DNA from 2 places in the Aliidongia dinghuensis genome. Region 2 is predicted to be linked to the other one. Evidence: riboswitches for the same ligand, from Rfam matches in the RefSeq annotation. Region 2 holds a riboswitch; the other holds the start of a gene.
What was found. A riboswitch is a leader RNA that binds a small molecule or an ion and turns the genes downstream of it on or off. The one in region 2 is predicted to bind S-adenosylmethionine.

Region 1: linked by a shared signal. The riboswitch ahead of IEY58_RS04935 (hypothetical protein) and the one ahead of metZ (O-succinylhomoserine sulfhydrylase) in region 2 are both predicted to bind S-adenosylmethionine.

The regions. Positions count from the first base shown of each region.
Region 1 is NZ_BMJQ01000002.1:328,127-338,640, reverse strand. Features, by position in the region: gene IEY58_RS04955 (SulP family inorganic anion transporter) at 1-187, shown strand, start outside; gene IEY58_RS04950 (GFA family protein) at 349-747, shown strand; gene IEY58_RS04945 (aldo/keto reductase family oxidoreductase) at 755-1,636, opposite strand; gene IEY58_RS04940 (LysR family transcriptional regulator) at 1,730-2,638, shown strand; SAM riboswitch at 2,919-2,993, shown strand; gene IEY58_RS04935 (hypothetical protein) at 3,283-3,573, shown strand; gene IEY58_RS04930 (fatty acid desaturase) at 3,644-4,588, shown strand; gene IEY58_RS04925 (phosphate/phosphite/phosphonate ABC transporter substrate-binding protein) at 4,585-5,397, shown strand; gene IEY58_RS04920 (VOC family protein) at 5,516-6,367, shown strand; gene IEY58_RS04915 (MetQ/NlpA family ABC transporter substrate-binding protein) at 6,513-7,268, shown strand; gene IEY58_RS04910 (aspartate/glutamate racemase family protein) at 7,323-8,033, shown strand; gene IEY58_RS04905 (GntR family transcriptional regulator) at 8,194-8,568, shown strand; gene IEY58_RS04900 (slipin family protein) at 8,632-9,483, shown strand; gene IEY58_RS04895 (sensor domain-containing diguanylate cyclase) at 9,498-10,514, opposite strand, start outside.
Region 2 is NZ_BMJQ01000013.1:193,429-203,942, forward strand. Features, by position in the region: gene IEY58_RS23715 (GNAT family N-acetyltransferase) at 1-631, opposite strand, end outside; gene fusA (elongation factor G) at 1,192-3,315, shown strand; gene IEY58_RS23725 (GNAT family N-acetyltransferase) at 3,458-3,958, shown strand; gene IEY58_RS23730 (DUF3052 family protein) at 3,984-4,358, shown strand; gene IEY58_RS23735 (OsmC family protein) at 4,362-4,778, opposite strand; gene IEY58_RS23740 (rhodanese-like domain-containing protein) at 4,811-5,236, opposite strand; gene metZ (O-succinylhomoserine sulfhydrylase) at 5,305-6,489, opposite strand; SAM riboswitch at 6,537-6,612, opposite strand; gene IEY58_RS23750 (O-acetylhomoserine aminocarboxypropyltransferase/cysteine synthase family protein) at 6,919-8,208, shown strand; gene IEY58_RS23755 (sulfate ABC transporter substrate-binding protein) at 8,249-9,268, shown strand; gene cysT (sulfate ABC transporter permease subunit CysT) at 9,412-10,218, shown strand; gene cysW (sulfate ABC transporter permease subunit CysW) at 10,208-10,514, shown strand, end outside.

The DNA.
Region 1 (10,514 bases), on a different contig from region 2:
CGATCTATTCCGGGAACTGGCGCGGCGCGACGTCAATATCGCCTTCGCCCGGGTCGGTCTCTATCTCAAGGCCGACATGACGCGACATGGTCTTCTCGAGATCCTGGACGAGGGTCGGTTGTTCCCGACGCTGCACGGCGCGCTTGCCGCCGTGCGCCAGCCGCAACAGCCCACCCAGCCTGTGTGACGCAGCGGAAAGCGGAAGCTTGGTCCCGGACCGCGAACCTATCCTGCACCCGATCGATATCGTCGACTTGCGCCCGACCCACGCTGGCCCTGGAGTTCGACTATCGGCGGTGCGGCGGGCTGGGGTAAGATCTGGCAGCAATCTTTTGGAGAAGCCCGCGGATGATCACCCGACGCGCATCCTGCTGCTGCGGCCAGCTTACCGTCGACTGCACGGGCGAGCCGATCCGGGTTTCGATGTGCCATTGCCTCGCTTGCCAGCAACGGACCGGCAGCGCGTTCGGCATCCAGGCGCGGTTCCGGCGGGAGCAGCTGGTGATCGCCGGACGGGCGGCCGAATATGTCCGGATCGGCGACGAGGGTAGCCACGCGCGGTTCCGCTTCTGCCCGGAGTGCGGCTCGACCGTCTATTGGGACCACGCCGGAGGCGAAGAGTTCGTCGCGGTTGCGGTCGGCGCCTTCGCTGACCCCGGCTTTCCGCCACCGACCGTCTCGGTCTACGACGTGCGGCGCCATCCGTGGGTCAGCGTGCCGCCGTCGGTCGTCGAGCGCTGGGATTAGCGGCTGATCAGTGCGCCTTCTCCTCGCCGGCGATCCGGTCGAGCACGGCCACGGTCTCGGCGGATAGGACGAGCTCGGCCGCGGCAAGGTTTTCCCGGAGATGCCCGATCGACGACGTGCCGGGGATCAGCAGGATGTTCGGCGCGCGCTGCAGCAGCCAGGCCAGCGCCACCTGCATCGGGGTGACGCCGAGCCGGGAGGCGACGTCCGACAGCGTGTTCGACTGCAGCGGCGAGAAGCCACCGAGCGGGAAGAACGGCACATAGGCGGTGCCGGCCGCGGCCAGCTCGTCAACCAACGCTTCATCCTCGCGGTGAGCCAGATTGTACTGGTTCTGCACGCAGACGATGTCGGTGATCTTGCGGCCGTCGGCGATCTGCTTGCGCGTGACATTGCTGAGACCGATATGGCGGATCAACCCTTGCCGCTGCAGTTCGGCCAGCGTGGTCAGCGGCGCCTCGAGCGAGCCCTCGGCCGGCCCGTGGACATCGAACATGGCGCGCAGATTGACGACATCCAGAACGTCGAGGCCCAGGTTGCGCAGGTTGTCATGGACGGCGGCGGTCAGCTCTTCGGCCGAAAAAGCCGGGTTCCACGATGCGTCCGCGCCACGCTTGGCGCCGACCTTGGTCACGATCGTCAGATCGTCGGTGTAGGGATGCAGCGCCTCGCGGATGATCTGGTTGGTCACGTGCGGGCCATAGAAATCGCTGGTGTCGATATGGTTGACGCCACTCGCCAGCGCCTCGCGCAACACAGCGAGAGCCCCCGCATGGTCCTTTGGTGGGCCGAACACACCCTTGCCGGCGAGCTGCATGGCGCCATAGCCGAGACGCGTTACGGTGCGGTCGCCGAGCCTGTAGCTGCCGGACTTGCTGATATCGGTCATGGTCGATCTCCCGTGGTTTCGCCAGCATGTAGACAATTCCATGTCGTATGATAACTGGACGCAATTGGGACAGGCTGTACGGGATTACGAACAATGGCAGCGGACCTTGGCGACCTGACAGCCTTCGCCGCAGTGGCGCGGGCCGGGGGCTTCCGCGACGCAGCGCGGCAGACGGGCGGGAGTGCGTCAGGCCTCAGCGAAGCGGTCCGCCGGCTGGAACAGAAACTGGGGGTCCGGCTGCTCAACCGGACGACGCGCAGCGTCGTCCCGACCGAGGCCGGCGCGCGCCTGCTCGACCGGCTGGGTCCGGCTCTCGGCGAGGTCGAGGCGGCGCTTGACGTCGTCAACGGCTTTCGCGACCGGCCGGCCGGCACGCTCAGGCTCAACGTGCCGGTCAGCGCCGCCCGCCTGGTGCTGCCGCGCATCGTGCCCCCGTTCCTTGCGGCCTATCCCGACATTCGCCTGGAAGTGATCGCCGAGGATAGTTTCGTCGACGTGCTGGCGGCCGGCTGCGACGCGGGCATCCGCTATGGCGAGCGGCTGGAGCAGGACATGATCGCAATTCCGATCGGCCCGCGCCGGCAGAGCTTCGCGGTCGCGGCCGCGCCGGCCTATCTGGACCGGCACGGCCGGCCCACGCATCCGCGCGATCTGTTGAACCATGCCTGCCTACGCGGGCAATTCTCCAGCGGCGCGATGACGACCTGGGAGTTCGAGCGGGACGGCGAGGTGGTGAAGGTCGACCCGACCGGCCCGCTGCTCGTCCGCGTCGGGGCCGCCACCGACCTCGCCGTCGATGCCGCGATCGCCGGCACCGGCATCATCCAGCTCTTCGAAGACTGGCTGCGCCCCCACCTCGACAGCGGCGCGCTCGAGCCGGTGCTGGAGCCCTGGTGGCAGCATTTCTCGGGCCCGTTCCTGTACTATCCCGGCCGGCGCCACGTGCCGGCGCCGCTCAGGGCCTTCATCGATTTCACCCGCTCATTCGGGGTCTGGGCCTGAAGCCCGATCGGGCATGTGGTTCGAGAGTGCCAAGGCACCTGAGATGGGCATGAGTTGAGGGCCCGCCCAACGCATCAATCTTGCCGGCATATTCCGATATTATCCATCGGCACTATCGATATATGAGATCATCCCCGGCGACAGACGCTGGCTGGCGCTGATCGTTCTGTGCCTCGGCGGTCTGCTGACCAACCTGTTGAGCAAGCTGCTCCGTCACCAAATTTCAACATAAATTATGTGTTATTATTTTCTATTGACGATCATAAATTGTTGTTTAAGGTATGCATCCAGCGCCGATTTGAACAACCAGATTGCGGGCGCTTAACAAATGCGGCTAAAGCGGGGCATGCCGCCCCGGATGAACTCGGATCTTGCCTATCGGGCAGATCTTCACAGGAGCGCGGTCAATGTCTTGCCACGTCAATCTCCGCACCATCGGGCGTTCCCTTCGGATCGGACGCTGTTGCCGTTGCTGAGTCCAGGGACCGCATTGGCCGCCTGACGATCTCCATCGGGGATCCGCTTCGGCGGGAACGCCTGGCGTCAATGCCTATCCGCAACCGAGCTTTGACCGGTGTCATTCAGTCGCCGCAGCGAACGCGGCCCTGACGGAGCCCCCCATGTCTCTCACGCTAGATCGCCTTGTGCGGCACATCTCGGCCGGCCACGCCGCAGCTGGCGCGGACGCTCCCGATCCTGCCGATCTCGATGCCCGCCCGCGCGGGATCGAAGCTGCGCTGCATGCTTATCTTCGCTGGGAACGGAATCTCCCGCATCCCGCCCCAGGCGACGCCGCCTTCATCGAACGCAGCGCTCCGGCCGGCGAGCGGCGGCTCAGCGACGCCGGTTTCCGACTGGCCCGGCACCGCTTTCTGGGCGTTCTCGATCGTTCCGTCGCGGCCTGCGCCGCCGGCTTCAACGAGGTCGATGCATGACCGGTACCGGCCTCTGCGGTCTGCGGTCGCTTGAAGCGCAAATCACTTTCGACGGCGGCTTCCCGGCACGATGAGCATCTTCCATCTCGCGCGCCGATATGTCGGTCGCCTGGCCACTCTTCGTCACTGGGAATGGCCGACCATTACCGTCGCGGCCGTCCTCTACGCCGGCTTCGCTTTCCTGACCTCGAATTGGGGCAACCTGCCGCTCTGGGTGGCGGCACCGCTCGGTGCGGTGCTGGTCGCCTGGCATGGTTCCCTGCAGCACGAGACGATCCACGGCCATCCCACGCCGTTCGGCCGGGTGAACACACTCATCGGCGCGCCACCGTTGTCCCTGTGGCTGCCCTATGCGCTCTATCGCGAAACGCACCTCGGCCATCACAAGGATCATGGCCGTGATTTGACCGACCCGATCCGGGATCCGGAATCCCACTACCTGCACCGAGGAGCCTTGGGAGATGCCGGTCGGCTGCAGGTGGCACTGCTGCGTTGGCACAATACCCTCGGCGGCAGAATGCTGATCGGTCCGGCGCTGCTGGTCGGCCGGTGCTGGCTGACGGCAGTACGCCGTACCCGGACCGACCCACATCATCGGCGACTTTGGCTTCGGCATGGCTTGACAGTGCTGCCGATGCTCGCCTGGATCGTCGGCGTCTGCCGCATTCCGATCGCGGAGTATATCGGGCTGGTTGTCTATCCCTCGATCGCCTTGGGCCTCATCCGGTCCTTTGCGGAGCATCGCGCGGCCCCCGCGCCCATCGACCGAACCGCCGTCGTCGAGGCCGGATGGTTCTGGAGCCTCCTGTTCCTGAACAACAATCTGCATGTCGTGCATCACCAGCAGCCGAGCCTGCCCTGGTACCGAATTCCCGACACCTGGCGCCGACTTCGTGGCCAAATCGGCCTCGCCCCCGGCATGCTGTACGAGCGCGGCTACGCCGAGATATTCGCGCGCCATCTTCTGAGACCGATCGGACCGGCCGAGCATCCGGGCTTCGAGGTGCTACCATGAGCGGACGCGTGGCGGGCTTGCCCATGTATGATTTCGGCCATCTTGCAGCCGCAAACGATGTCATGTGGCAAGCCGTCGCGGGCAAGCTCGAGGCGGCCGGGTTGCGTGACGTGCCGGCGAGGCTCGATCGCAGCTTGCCGCTCGACCGGCTTTGGCAGGATCGCGGTCTCCTGCTGGCGCAAACCTGCGGCTATCCGCTGATGACGTCGCTGCTCGGACGAGTCCGCCTGGTGGCGACGCCACGCTATCGGGCGTTTGGCTGCGATGGGCCCCGCCATGGCAGCGCCCTCATCGTCCACGCCGACGACGACACCAGCGATCTCGCGGGGCTGCTGGGTTGTCGCTGCGCGGCCAATCAGCGGCATTCCAACACGGGCATGAACCTGCTGCGCGCAACGGTCGCCGATCTGGCAAACGGCAGGCCCTTCTTCCAGAGCGTGACCTGGACCGGATCCCATCGGGCGAGCCTGGCAATGGTCGCCCGCGGCAAGGCCGATCTGGCGGCGATCGACGTCGTCACGTTGGCCCAGCTACGCCGAAGCGAGCCGGAGCTCACCGCGCAGGTGCGCGTGCTCGGCTGGACCGAGGCCACGCCAGGCCTGCCCTTGATCACGTCGGCCGAGACCGACGACGAGACGATCGAGCTGTTGCGATCAGCCCTCTTCGACGTCGCGTCGGCGCCCGCCCATGCGGCACTCAGAGACGATCTCCTGCTCGACGGCTTCGAGCTCGTGCCGGAAACCGCCTACCGCTCGATCCTCAGGTTGGAACAACACGCGATCGACCTCGGCTATCCGCACCTGTGTTGAACGGGAGGAGCGAGACACCTCACCACGACGCTGCACTATCTGGTCCACACAATGCCCGGACGCTCGCCGTCTTCGCGGCGTAACCACGCGGCGGATGTTTCAGGGGAGAAATGCGTTCATGCGCCAGCACATCGCCGGCATCGACCATTGCTTCGCGCTCGTCCGCGATCTCGACGCGGCGTCGGACACCTACCGGCGCCTGGGATTTACCGTCTCCCCGCGCGGCACGCACAGCGCCCATAAGGGCACGGCCAACCACACGATCATGTTCGAGCGCGATTATTTCGAGTTGCTGGGCGTGGTGACGCCGACCCCGGCCAACGCGATCCAGCGCGGCCTGCTCGCCGCGCGCGAAGGCCTGGCCGCAATCGCGCTCAGGACTCCAAATGTGGACGCGGCGGTGGGCGAGCTGCGCGCTGCCGGCATCCGGCTCACCGACCCGCTCGAGTTTTCCCGCCCGGTCGCGCTGCCCGACGGCCGGACTGCCGCCGCCGCATTCCGCACGAGCCAGTTTCCCGACGGCGCCGCACCCGGCTTCCATCTGTTCTGCTGCCAGCACCGCACACCGGAGACGACCTGGCTGCCCGAACTGGTTCAGCATGAAAACACCGCCTGTGGCCTCGATCACCTGACGGTTCTCTCGGCGACGCCGCACGCCGACGCGGAAGTCCTTGGTGCCCTGCTGGACGTCGAACCGGTGAGGGAGACGGCGGATACGGTGCGGGTCGACACCGGCACGGTCGCGATCCATTTCGTCCACCCTGTCGCCTTCGCCGTCCGTCACGCCGGGCTCGACCCCGACAGCCTGCCTGCCCAAGGCTTGGCGGCCCTCGCCGTCAGGGTTCGCTCGCTCGACGCCGTCCATGAAACGCTCGGGGCCCATGCGGTGCCTTACACCGCCACGCCGGCCGCCTGCACCGTCGCTCCGCACCTAGCGTGCGGGGTCGTGGTGCAGTTCGTCGGGCGCTGAGCTTGCCGCCAGGAGGAGCGCAGCGGCGGCGCCTCCCGCCGAAATGGCGCTCGCAGCCCACTCGGACAGGCATCCAATATTACAGATTCGGATCGGCAGATAAGGATTGGACATGAATAGAATGCTTATCCTGTGGGCGATGCTCGTGGCGCTCGTATTCCCGGTCGGCACCGTGTGGGCTGCGGACACACCGCTGCGGGTTGGCGCATCGCCCGGCCCCTATGCCGATTTTTTGCACGAGGCGGCGAAGCTCGCCGAGGCACAGGGCTTTCCGGTCAAAGTCATCGAGTTCACCGAACCGACCCAGATCGATGAAGCGACGCAGGCCGGTGACATCGACCTCAACGATTTTCAACATGTCGCGTACATGGAGGCCCAGAATGCGTCGCGAGGCTACAAGATCGTTTCGCTGAAGCCCTGTTTCGTGGCCCCGGCCGGCATCTATTCTGCGAAATACAAAGCGGTCGCCGATTTCCCCCCGGGCGCCAAGATCGGCATTCCGAACGATCCGGCCAACGAAGCGCGCGCGCTTGTCCTGCTCGAGAAGGCGGGTCTCATCAAGCTCCGCGCCGGTGCAGCACTTCATGCCGAGCTCGAGGATATTGCGGAAAATCCGAAGCGCTTCAACATCGTGCTGCTCGACGAAATTCAGGTGCCGCGGGTGCTCGACGATCTGGGCGCGGGCGTGGTCACCCTGAACAAGGGCGTTCTGGCCGGCCTCGATCCCAAATCCGCCCTCATGCTGGAAGACAAGGGTTCGCAATGGGCGATCGTCTGGGCCGCGCGGGCAGACAAACAGAGCGATCCGCGCATCAAGCGCTTCATCGGCATCTTCGAATCACAGCCGATCAAGGATTACATCCTTGCGAAATTCGGTGGCACCGTGATCCCGGCCTGGTGAAGTGCTTCCCGTCGTTCTCCGACGGCAATCCTCCGCTCCAACCCCGGAAAGCCCATGGGTAAGAAGACCTTCTACGGCGTTACCATCGGCATCTTGATGGTGAAGACTCATTTTCGCCGGTTCCCCGGCGATATCGGCCATGCCGGCACCTGGCCGTTCCCCGTGCAGTACCGGATCGTGGAAGACGCGACCCCGGCACGGATGACCGACCTGCACAACGTGAGCCTGCTCGAGCCCTTCAAGCGCGCGGCCCGGGAATTGGTCGAGGCTGGCGTCGATGGCATTGCGACCACCTGCGGGTTTTTGTCGATCTATCAGCGGGAGCTTGCGGATTTCTGCGGCGTGCCGGTCGCGACCAGCAGTCTGCTGCAGCTCCCGATGGTGCAACAGCTCATTCCATCGGATAGGCGGGTCGGCATCCTCACGTACGATGGGAATGCACTGAACGGTCCCTATCTCGATGCAGTCGGCATAGCGCGCGATACCCCGGTTGTCGGCATGCCGGTCGGTTCGGAGTTCGTCCGGTCGATTAAGCAGGGCGACGATACCGTCGCCTATGAGACACTGCACGCAGAGGTGCTCGCTGCGGCGGCGCAACTGGTGCGCGACCACGGCAACATCGGCGCGATCATCGCCGAATGCACCAACCTCGCCCCCTTTTCCGCCGCCATCGCCGATCACGTCGGCCTGCCGGTCTTCGATGCCGTATCGCTCGTCAACTGGTTCCAGGCCGGTTTGCGGCCGCGACGATATCCGCGGGAATGACGGCGCACGCCCGCGTTTCCAGGCTCGTCCCTCCGGATATGGCCGTCCGCCGTTCCGGTTTGCTGCGCCAACTCCGGTTTGGCATGTCCCCCGACAGCAGCTTGACGCCCCACACGATAATACCATATTGTATGAACATGTTCATACAATAGAGCCCTTCATGCTCGACCGGTTGCATGTGGCCGACACCGGCGTTCCGATCTATGTCCAGCTGCGCGAGCAGCTGCTGGGGCTGATCGGATCGGGCGTGCTCCGGCCCGGCGCACAGCTGCCGACGATGCGGCAGGTCGCGGTCCAGCTCAAGATCGACCTCAATACGGTGCAGCGCGCCTATGGCGAGCTCGAACGCGACGGCGTGCTGACGACCATGCGCGGCCGCGGCACCTTCGTCGCGAGCGCACCGCCGCCGCTCGACCCGATGCGCCGCGCGGCCGAAACCCAGGCGCTCGCCGCCAAGACCATCGCCACTGCCCGCGCCGCCGGGCTCGACCCGGCCGAGATCGCGCGGGAAATTCTCGCCAGGCTCAACCCTTGAGACAGAAGCCCCCGAGACAACTGCCCCGAGATAACTGCCATCAAGACAACTGGAGCATTCGACATGAGAAGAGCGAACGCACCTGCGATCCTGCTCGCCGGCCTGTTCCTTTTCGCCGGCATCTTCTGCATCGGCATCCTGCGCCTGTTCGCGGCCGGCGTGCCGCTCATCATCCTCGGCATCCTGACGCCGCAGAGCCTGCTGATCGCCGACCAGTGGGAAAAGGCGGTCGTGCTGCGCCTGGGCCGCTTGAAGGCGATCCGCGGGCCCGGCTGGTTCCTGATCGTGCCGTTCATCGACCGGGTCGCGGTCATCATCGACCAGCGCATCCAGACGACCGAGATCAATGCCGAGCAGGCGCTGACCAAGGACACGGTGCCGGTCGGCGTCGATGCCATCGTGTTCTGGCAGGTCCATGACGCCGAGCGCGCGGCGCTCGAGATCACCGATTACATGCGCGCGATCCAGCGGGTGGCGCAGACCTCATTGCGCGAGACAATCGGCGCCTCGCTCCTGTCGACGCTCTTGGCCGAACGGCGTGCCGCCGACGAGCGCTTGAAGGAGGTGATCGGCAAGAAGACCGCGGAATGGGGCGTGTCGTGCCTGTCAGTCGAGATTCGCGACGTCGCGATCCCGGTCGGGCTGCAGGACGCCATGAGCCGCCAGGCCCAGGCCGAGCGCGAGAAGGAGGCACGCATCATCCTGGGTTCGGCCGAGGCCGCGGTCGCCGAACAGTTCCTCGCCGCGGCGCGCACTTATGCCGGCGAGCCGGCGGCGCTGCAGCTGCGCGCCATGAACATCATCTACGAGACGACCAAGGAGCGTGGCGCCACCATCCTGATGCCGACCGCCATGGTCGACGCGATGAACCCCGCCGTAGCGGCGGCGCTCAACCTCGCGAGCGGGACGAAGTAACGAGAGGGGCGCCGTCAGGTCGAGCGCGCCCAGGAGACGGCGCTCTCAGACGCGATGCCGGTCTGGAACGCCTTGAGCTCGGCATGCATAACCCGGTCGCGGCCGGCGGATTTCGCCCGGTAGAGCCCCATGTCGGCCGCCGCGACCAGCTGGTCGGCGATCATGCCCTCCGGCGGCACCAGGCTCGCGAGCCCGATGCTGATCGTGACGACATGGAGCGGGCTGCCCGCATGGGGGATCGCGAGATCGCAGAGCGCCTTGCGGATCTTGGTCGCGATCTCGTAGGCGCCGGCGGCGGGCGTGCCGGGCAGGCAGACGAGGAATTCCTCGCCGCCGTAGCGTGCCACGAAATCGGCCGGCCGGCGGACGGCATCCTGGAGCACGGCCGCGAGCCGGCGCAGGCAGGCGTCGCCTTCCTGATGGCCATAGGTGTCGTTGAAGCCCTTGAAATAGTCGACGTCGATCATCAGCACCGAGAGCGGCTGGCGGTCGCGCTTGGCGCGCAGCCATTCGCGCGCGAGCGCCTCGTCGAGGCGCCGCCGGTTGAACAGGCCTGTAAGCCCGTCGCGCCCGGCCTGGTCCAGCAGCGCCTCGTTCGCGACCGCCAGGTGGCCGTAGACCCGGGTCAGGTCATAGAACAGCGACACCATCACGGTGAGCGAGGTGAACACGCTACCGAACATGGCGAGATACCAGCCGAGCGAGAAGTGCGCGCCGCCGCGATAGGTCAGCCACACGTCGAAGCAGGCGGCGACCATGCCGACGCTGAGCCAGAGCTGCTCCGGCGTGCGGGCACCGAGCCGTGCCACCGCGGCCGTCGCGAGCATGAGCAGCGCCAGAATCGAAAGCGGCAGGGCGGCCGCCCAGCCGGCGAACTGCGTCCCCCCACCGCCGGAAATGGCACCACCGGAAATGGCGGCACCGGAGACCACCGGCAGGCGGTCGGCGCCGAAGTCGGTCACCAGCGTGACCGCAAGCACGATGACGAGCACGGAAAGGACCTGGCGGAACACCGGCGAGGCCCGGCCGAC
Region 2 (10,514 bases):
GGGCGCGGGCCCGGATCTGGGCCGGCGCCAGGTGGTTGTAGTGCAGATACGAGAGCGGCCGGGCGAGGGCTGCCGGATCGGTGCCGGGCAGGCTCGCGCAGCCGAACATGATCTTGACGTCGTGGAACTGCACGTAGCTCGCGATGCCGCGCCACAGCAGCTGCATGGTCGGCCGGTTGCGGAAGCGCGCATCGACGCAGGCGCGCCCCAGCTCCATGATCTCGCCCGGCACGGCGACGAGCGGCGCGATGTCGAACTCGGTCGCGGTATAGAAGCCGTCATGCCGATCCGCGAGCGTCCGGCGCAGCAGGCGGTAGGTGCCGATGACCTCGCCCTCGGGCAGGCCCTCCGAATGGTCGAGCACCAGGAGATGCTCGCAATAGGCGTCGAACTTGTCGAAGTCCCGGCCCTCGGCCTCGACCTCGGCGGTCGGCCTCGCATTCATTTCGCCGTAGAAGATCTTGTAGCGCAGCCGCTGGGCAGCCGCGATCTCGGCCGCGGTCCGGGCGATGCGGACCTCGATGTTGTTCTGACGGATGCCGTCATAGATCGACGGCGGGGCGCTTCCGGCGGCCGAGTGTCCCGTTCCCGGGGCAGTCGACTGGCCGTGCCGAGCGACAGCTTCAACCATTGCGATCCCTGTCATCCATTTCCATGGGGCAAGCGCCAGGGGCCGCCCACCTTCGCAAGGCCGGATGCAAGTCCGACCTTCCGCCTCATAGGGTAACACCCCGGCTTCACCAATGCTGAACCCCGTTGTTCCCCCGAGGCAAAGGTTAAACCCCTCGCCCTCCGAATAGCGGAAATATTTAACGTGCTTTTATGACAGTTCGACTGCCAAGGCAAGGCGCTTCAACGGCAATCGCGTGGCGTCGAAAAATTGCTCCGGGAACGCAGAGACTTGCGGAAGGTGTGTCGAAGAACCGTTTCGATTCAATTAAAAGTATGACGATACCCGAACAAGCCTCATGGCTGCGTTGAAGCGAGGGCGCGCCCCATTCCTTGACACGCAAGCACGGCTATGTCGTATTGCGCGCTCGTCGGTGCCGGGTGGCGGCAGCGTCCTTTCGTCGTTCCCGGCGATCGGCCGATTCCATCGTACCCGTTCGGGCTTCAGCATAACGTGCCCGACACCGTCTTCAACGTTTCCTTTCGACCCAATTCGGTCGCGCTATCGACCAGGAGCCTGACGTGGCACGCAAGACGCCCCTCGAGAACATGCGCAATATCGGCATCATCGCGCATGTGGATGCCGGCAAGACGACGACGACCGAGCGCATTCTCTACTACACGGGTCGCAGCCATAAGATCGGCGAAGTCCATGACGGTGCGGCGACGACCGACTACATGGAGCAGGAACAGAAGCGCGGCATCACCATCCAGTCCGCGGCCGTGACCGTGTTCTGGAAGAACCACCAGATCAACGTCATCGACACCCCGGGCCACGTCGACTTCACCATCGAGGTGAACCGTTCGCTCCGCGTGCTGGACGGTGCGGTCGTCGTGTTCGACGGCGTTGCCGGCGTCGAGCCGCAGTCCGAGACGAACTGGCGCCTTGCTGACAACTACCACGTGCCGCGCATGTGCTACGTCAACAAGATGGACCGCTCGGGCGCGAACTTCCGCCGCTGCATCGACATGATCAAGACGCGCCTCGGTGCCAAGCCCCTGGTCACGCAGATTCCGATCGGCTCGGAAGACAATTTCCGCGGCATGATCGACCTGGTCCAGAACAAGGCGCTCATCTGGCACTCGGACGAGAAGGATGCCGAGTGGGAGGTGGCCGAGGTCGACCCGGCCGCGATCGCCAAGCGCCTCAACATCGTCGTCAAGGAAGACATCGACATCCTGAACGACGCGGCCAAGTACCGGACCGAGCTGCTCGACAGCGCGCTCGAGCAGGACGACGCGGCCATGGAAGCCTATCTCGAGTCGGGCGAGGAGCCGTCGGCCGAGACGCTCAACAAGTGCATCCGCCGCGGCACCGTGTTGGGCGCCTTCACCCCAGTGCTGTGCGGCTCGTCCTTCAAGAACAAGGGCGTGCAGCAGATGCTGGACGCGGTCATCGCCTATCTGCCGGCGCCGACCGACGTCAAGGCGATCTCGACCGTCGACGAGGACGGCAATGTGACCGGCGAGCGCTCCTGCTCGGACGACGAGCCGTTCGCGGCGCTCGCGTTCAAGGTCATCAACAACCAGTTCGGCGCCTTGACCTTCGCCCGCGTCTATTCGGGTGTCGCCCAGAAGGGCATGACGCTCCTGAACTCGACGCGCGGCAAGAAGGAGCGCATCGGCCGCATGGTCGAGGTGTTCGCGAAGGACACGAACCCGATCGAAGAGACCCGTGCCGGCGACATCATTGCCTTCGTCTCGCTCGCCGAGACCGAGACCGGTGACACGCTGTGCGATGCGAACAACCCGGTCATCCTGGAGCGCATGAAGTTCCCGGATCCCGTCATCTCCGTCTCGGTCGAGGCGAAGACCAAGGGCGACCAGGAGAAGCTCGGCCAGGCGCTCGGCAAGATGGTCCGCGCGGACCCCTCGCTGCGCCTCGAGCTCGACAAGGAATCGGGCCAGACCATCCTGCGCGGCATGGGCGAGCTGCATCTCGAGATCACCATCGATCGCATCCGCACCGAGTACGGCGTCGAAGCCAACGTCGGCCGGCCGCAGGTGGCATACCGCGAGACGATCACCAGCGCCGTCGAGCACATCTACACGCACAAGAAGCAGACCGGCGGCTCGGGCCAGTACGCCGAAGTCAAGGTCAAGATCGCCCCGCGCGAGCGCGGCGAGGGCTTCGTGTTCGAGGACAAGATCGTCGGCGGCTCGATCCCGCGCGAATTCATCCCGGCGGTCGAGTACGGCTTCGAGATGCAGAAGGAAGAAGGCGTGCTCGCCGGCTTCCCGACGGTGGACTTCTCGGTCTCGCTCATCGACGGCAAGTACCATGACGTCGACTCGTCGGCGATCGCGTTCGAAATCGCGGCCCGCGCCTGCTTCCGCGAGGCGATCCGCAAGGCGAGCCCGATCCTGCTCGAGCCGGTGATGAAGGTCGAGGTCGTGACGCCGGAGTCGCATCTGGGCGACGTCATCGGCGACTTGAACCGTCGCCGCGGCATGATCCTCGGCCAGATCGACCGCGGCATGAACCTCGCCGTCGAGGCCCACGTGCCGCTGTCGGAGATGTTCGGCTACATCGGCGACCTGCGCTCCATGACCTCGGGTCGTGCGACCTTCACCATGGAGTTCAGCCACTACGACCCGGTGCCGCGCAACGTCGCGGACGAGATCGTGTCGTCGAAGGCCGCGTAAACCTAGACGAAACGGCTGTCGGATCAGGGCGGCGGAGGCAACTCCGCCGCCCTTTTCATTTAATTTTTTGCTTTTCCATGACGCAAAACGGGGGCGACCGCCCTATTCTGCCGCGTCGACGCGCCCCCAGCCGGAGCTTTCCTTGACCGCGGACCTCGTTTTGCGCCCTGCCCTCGCCGGCGATATCGAAGCGATCATCAGCATCGAGTCGCGTGGCTCGATCGCCAAGTTCATACGTCCCTGGCGGCACGAACGGCATGCGGCCGCACTCGAAAACCGCGACTTTGCCTATCTGATCGCCGAAGCAGCGGATACGACCGTCGGCTTCGTCATCTTCCAGCACGTGCTGTCGACCGACCGGGCGATCAACCTGATGCGCATCGCGGTCACCGAGCCTGGCCAGGGCTACGGCAAGCCGCTGATGCGGCTCGCCATGCGCCATGCCTTCATCGATCTGGGCGCCCACCGCCTCTGGCTCGACGTGTTCGCCGAGAACCACCGGGCACGCCATGTCTATCGCGACCTGGGCTTCGTCGAGGAAGGCACCATGCGCGACGCGGCGCTGAAACTGGACGGGTTCCACAGCCTCGTCATCATGTCGATGCTGGAGGACGAGTATCGGAGCCAGCCCGACGCTTCGTAAGGCCCCACGCTTCGTAAGGAACGCCATGTCCGACAAGCCGCTTGCCGAGAAGCTGCAGGTGAAACATGGCCGCCGGCTCGCTGTGGTCGATCTGCCGGCAGGGCTCGAACTCGCGATCGGCCCCGAAGTCCCGACGACGGGCGATCTCGCCGAGGCCGAGGTCGTGCTGGCCTTCGCCCGCTCCAAGGCCGAGCTCGAGCAGCGCCTGCCGGCGCTGGCAGCCCAGCTCACGCCGGGCGCCATCCTGTGGCTCGCCTACCCGAAGCTCGGCACGCCGCTCGCGAGCGACATCCAGCGCGACGTGATCCACGACTACGCGCCGACCGTCGGGCTCGATTGCGTCGCGCAGATCGCGATCGATGCTACCTGGTCGGCGCTGCGCCTCAAGCGGATCGGCTGAGGCTCACTCCTCGCGGAGCTGGATCTCGTGCGTCAGGACCGCGGTCTTGCCGAACATGATCGAGGCCGAGCAGTATTTCTCGGCCGAGAGTGCGACGGCACGCTCGACCTTGTCGAGTTTCAGGTTGCGGCCCGAGACCTTGTAGACGAGATGGACGCGGGTGAAGACCTTGGGATCGGTCTCCGCCCGTTCGGCCTCGGCCTCGACGACACAGCTCGTCACGGTCTCCCGGCCGCGCTCCAGGATCAGCACGACGTCGAACGCCGTACAGCCGCAGAGCCCAATGAGCAGCATCTCCATGGGCCGGATGCCGGCATTGCGGCCGCCCGCTTCAGGCGCTCCGTCCATCACGACCGAATGGCCGCTGCCCGACTCGCCGACGAACATGCGGTTCTCGACCCAGGTCACCCGCGACTTCATCTCGCTTCAGTTCCTCTCGCTGTGCCGGGGCTTCAGCCCTGGGCCCAGGGCAGCCCCTCGAATTTCCAGCCCGCGACCCGGCCGCGATGCCGCTCCGCATCGCCCGGCCCCTCGAACCCGTCGCGGACGTTGTAGCACGCGGTGAAGCCCGACTGAGTCAAGAGCTTGGCTGCCGACGCGCTGCGCACGCCCGAGCGACAGAGCAGCAGGATCGGCTGGTCCGGCCCGATGCCGGCCGCCTTGATGCCGTCGACGAAGCCGGTATTCACCTGCATCTCCGGGAAGATCTGCCAGGCGAGCTTGTGCACCGGCTTGCCGAGCTGCGCCAGGTCCGGCAGGCCGACATAGGACCATTCGGCGTTGGTGCGCACGTCGACGAGGACGGCGCGCGGGTCGGTCGCGAGCTTCTGCCAGGCTTCAGTCGGCGAAACGTCGCCAGCGTATCCAAGACTCATCATCACTCTCCTAAGGTCTACAAGCTTTCCGTCATTCCCGCCTGCGCGGGGAATGACGTCCTTTTTTCAGGTCACGCCGCAGCGTGGGCGGCATCGAGCGCGCGTTCGAAATCGCGGGCGAGTGCTGCCTCGCTCTCGAGCCCGATCGAGACGCGCACGAGCCCGTCGCCGATACCGATGGCGCGGCGGTCGGCCTCGGGCAGGGCCCGGTGGGTCGTGGTCGCCGGATGGGTCGCGAGCGACTTCGCATCGCCGAGATTGTTCGAGATGTCGACGATCTCGAGTGCGTTCAGGAAGGCGAAGGCGGCCGCCTTGGACCCGAGATCAAGCGACAAGAGCGTGCCGCCGGTCGTCATCTGGCTGCGCGCGAGCGCGTGCTGCGGGTGGCTTTCGAGGAACGGATAGAGTGTCGCCTTGACGGCGCCGTGCGCCTCGACCCGGCGCGCGAGCTTCAACGCGGTCTCGCTCTGCCGCTCGACGCGGAGCGCCAGGGTTTCGAGGCCCTTGACCAGGACCCAGGCGTTGAACGGGCTCAAGGCCGGGCCGGTGTGGCGCAGGAACGGCTGGAACTCGGTCTCGAGGAACGCCTTGTCGGCGAGGATGGCGCCGCCGAGACAGCGGCCCTGGCCGTCGATATGCTTGGTCGCGGAATAGACGACGATATCAGCGCCGAACTCGAACGGCCGCTGCACGATCGGGCTCGCCAGCGCATTGTCGACCATCAGCCGGGCGCCGCCGGCGTGGGCGATGTCGGCGATCGCCTTAAGGTCGAGCAGCGCCAGGGTCGGGTTGGCCGGCGTTTCCAGGAACACGACCTTGGTGTTGGGCCGCATGGCCTTCGCCCAGTCGGCCGGATCGGCGCTGTCGACGAAGCTCGTCTCGACGCCGTAGCGCGGCAGCAGGGTCTGGATGATGTAGAAGCAGGAGCCGAACAGCACCCGGCTCGCCAGCACATGGTCGCCGGCCTTGACGCAGGCCAAGAGCCCGTTGAACACCGCCGCCATGCCGCTCGCCGTCGCGTAGGCCAGCTCCGCCCCGTCGAGGCCGGCCAGGCGCTCTTCGAACATGCGCACGGTCGGGTTGCCGTAGCGCGAATAGATGAAGCCGGGCTCCTCGCCCTTGAAGCGCGCCTCCGCCGCCTCGGCCGACTGATAGACGAAACCCGAGGTCATGTAGATCGCCTCGGCCGTCTCGCCGAACGACGAGCGGGCCAGGCCGCCACGGATCAATTGGGTCTCGGGATCGAATTCTTCCACCGCGGGATACTCCCGTTGCCATGCCGGCCTCGGTGGAAGCGCCGCTTTGCCGCGGCTCTCCGACCTTTTAGCGATTTTTTACGTGGTCGCAAGCCGGCCGGCCCAAATTCCACGAAGGCGCCACCCTAGTCGCCCGTTTCCGCCGACGCAAGCCCCTCGGCGAGCCAGCGGGCGAGGCTCGCTTACATTCCACAACCGTACTCAGTCATTTTTACACATACGCACGTCGTAAAATACATTTGACAGATGGCCTTAGCGCCCTATCGTAAGGGCCGTCAGCGCCGATTTGAGCTTGAGCTTGCGGGCGCTCTACAAGTACGGCTAAGCGTGGCGTCTCCTGCCTCGGATAGCTGAGACGCGTCTTATCAATGACTTAATCGCATTGTTCGGACGCACCTGTCACATCGGCGAGAGGGGTCTAATTTTACAATGTCAAATTGGAAAAATCCGGAGACGCTGGCGCTCCATGCCGGCTACCGGCGCGATCCGGCGACCCACGCGGTTGCGGTGCCGATCTATCAGACCACGTCCTTCCAGTTCGACGACACGGCCCAGGCGGGCCGCCTGTTCGGCCTCGAGGAACTGGGCAACATCTATACCCGCATCATGAACCCGACGACCGCCGTGCTCGAGGAGCGGCTGGCGGCGCTCGAGGGCGGTGCTGCCGCCCTCGCCCTGAGCTCGGGCCAGGCGGCAGCCTTCATCGCGCTGCAGAACATCGCCCATGCCGGCGACAATTTCGTGAGCTCGACCGACCTCTACGGCGGCACCTGGAACCTGTTCGCGAACACGTTCAAGACGCTCGGCATCGAGGCACGCTTCGTCGACCCGGCCGATCCGGAGGCGTTTGCCCGAGCGAGCGACAGCCGGACGCGCGCCTGGTTCGCCGAAACCCTGCCGAACCCGAGCCTGCGCGTCTTCCCGATCGCCGAGGTCGCCGCCCTCGGCCGGCGCCTGGGCGTGCCGCTCATCGTCGACAATACCGCGGCACCCATCCTCTGCCGCCCGCTCGACCATGGCGCCGCGGTCGTCGTCCATTCGACGACGAAATACATCGGCGGCCACGGCACCTCGATCGGCGGCGTGATCATCGACAGCGGCACCTTCGACTGGGCAGCCCACGCCGACCGGTTCCCAAGCCTGAACACGCCCGACCCCAGCTATCACGGCGCCATCTGGACCGAGGCCGCGAAGCCGCTTGGGCCCATCGCCTATATCCTGAAGGCACGCGTGACGTTGCTGCGCGACATCGGCGCCGCCCTGAGCCCGTTCAACGCCTTCCAGTTCATCCAGGGGCTCGAGACCCTGCCGCTCCGCATCAAGGCCCATGCGGCGAACGCCAAGGCGGTGGCCGACTATCTGGCCGGCCATCCGAAGGTCGAGCGGGTGATCTATCCGGGTTTCGCGACCGGCGAGGACAAGCGCCGCGCCGAGACCTACCTCAAGGGCGGCCTGGGTGCGCTCGTGGGCTTCGAGCTCACCGGCGGCGCCGACGCCGGCCGGGCCTTCATCGACGCGCTCGAGCTGTTCTACCACGTCGCCAATATCGGCGACGTGCGCAGCCTCGCGATCCATCCGGCGTCGACCACGCACGCCCAGCTCTCGCCCGAAGACCGGCTCAAGACCGGCGTGACCGACGGCTATGTCCGGCTTGCGGTCGGCATCGAGCATATCGACGACATCCTGGCCGACGTGGCCCAGGCGCTCGCCCGCACCTGACCGAAGGCGCGCCTGATCCATGCCGCGAAAGACCGATCCCATGACGTTCCGACTGACGACGCTCGGCCTGGTGGGCCTCGCGCTCCTGGCCCTCTCGGCACTCACCGCCCAGGCCCACGGCGAGACCACGCTCCTGAACGTGAGCTATGACCCGACCCGTGAGTTCTATGCCGAGGTCGGCAAGGTCTTCGCCCCCAAATGGCAGGCCGAGACTGGCGAGACGGTCGCCATCCGCACCTCGCACGGCGGCTCGGGCGCCCAGGCGCGCGCGGTGATCGACGGGCTCGAAGCCGATGTCGTGACGCTGGCGCTTGCCTATGACATCGACGCCATCGCCCGCCAGGCGAAGCTGCTGCCGGCCGACTGGCAGAGCCGCCTGCCGGACAACAGCGCGCCCTATACCTCGACCATCGTGTTCCTGGTCCGGAAGGGCAATCCCAAAGGCATCCACGACTGGGGCGACCTGGTGAAGCCGGGCGTCTCGGTCATCACGCCCAATCCCAAGACCTCGGGCGGCGCGCGCTGGAACTATCTCGCGGCCTGGGCCTATGGCCTCAAGGCCGGCAACGGCGACGAGGCGAAGGCCAAGGCGTTCGTCGCCGACCTGTTCAAGCACGTGCCCGTGCTCGACACCGGCTCCCGCGGTGCCACGATCACCTTCGCCCAGCGCCGGCAGGGCGACGTGCTGATCGCCTGGGAGAACGAGGCGTTCCTGGCCAGCCGGGAGATGAGCCGCGAGGGGCTCGAGATCGTCGTGCCGTCGATCAGCATCCTGGCCGAGCCCACGGTCGCGGTCGTCGACGCCAACGCCCAGAAGCACGGCACCGCGAAGGTCGCCGAGGCTTACCTGCGCTTCCTCTATACGCCGGAGGGCCAGGAACTGGCGGCGAAGCACTATTTCCGCCCGCGCCTGGCCGAGGTCGCGGCGAAATACGCCGACCGCTTCCCCAAGCTTGAGCTGGTGACGATCGACCACGACTTCGGCGGCTGGCAGGCGGCGCAGGCCAAGCATTTCGCCGACGGCGGCACGTTCGACCAGATCTACAAGCCGGGTCCATGACGAAGGCCCATCCCGCGGCGGCGCCCTCACCCTTCCCGGCCCTGACGGGCCGCGCCCCTGCCCTCTCCCGCGAGCCGGGTGAGGGTCGGGCGGACAGCGCGATTTCGCGTACCCGTGCATCGCCCCGTCGCCGATCCCGCCGGGTGCTGCCGGGCCTGCCGGTGACGCTGGGATTCACGCTCGCCTATCTCTCGATCGTGGTACTGCTGCCGCTCGCGGCCCTGGTCCTCCGCGCGAGCGGCATCGGCTGGGCCGGTTTCGTCGCCCAGGCGGCCCAGCCGCGCGTCGAGGCCGCGTTCCGTGCCAGCTTCGGCATCTCGTTCCTGACGGCGACGTTCGACGTCGGCCTGGGCCTGCTCGTCGCCTGGGTGCTGGTGCGCTACCGTTTCTGGGGCCGGCGCCTGCTCGACGCGCTGGTCGACCTGCCGATCGCGCTGCCGACCGCCGTCGCCGGCATTGCGCTGACCGAACTCTATGCCGAGACCGGCTGGTTCGGCGCACCGCTTGCCGCACTCGGCATCCCCGTCGCGTTCACGCCGCTCGGCATCGGCGTGGCGCTCGCCTTCGTCGGGCTGCCGTTCGTCGTGCGCGCGGTCGAGCCGGTGCTGGCCGACCTCGACCGCGACGTCGAGGAAGCGGCGGCGACGCTTGGCGCCACATCCTGGCAGATCTTCCGCCGGGTCATCCTGCCGGCGCTCTGGCCGGCGCTCTTGACCGGCTTCACCCTCGCCTTCGGCCGCGGCATCGGCGAATACGGCTCGGTCATCTTCATCGCCGGCAACGTGCCCGGCCTGTCGGAAATCGTGCCGCTGCTGATCGTGGTCAAGCTCGAGCAGTTCGACGTGCTCGGCGCCTCCGTCCTGGGCTCGCTGATGCTCGTCGCCTCGTTCGCGATCATGCTCGCGATCAACGGGCTGCAATATTGGAACCGGCATCGCCGTGGTCACTAACCGCCTCGCGCCAAACCGCCTTGCCTCAGGGGGCCTGATCGCGCTCACCTTCCTGATCCTGCTGGTCTTTCTGGTGGCGCCGCTCGTGCTGGTCTTCGCCCGCGCGCTCGGCGAGGGGCTCGCGGCACCGCTCGCCGCCCTTCAGGAGCCGGACGCCCAGTCGGCGATCCGGCTCACCCTGCTGATCGCCGGTATCGCGGTGCCGCTCAACCTCGTCTTCGGCCTCGCCGCCTCCTGGGCGATCGCCAAGTTCGACTTTCCCGGCCGCAGCCTGCTGGTGACCCTGATCGACCTGC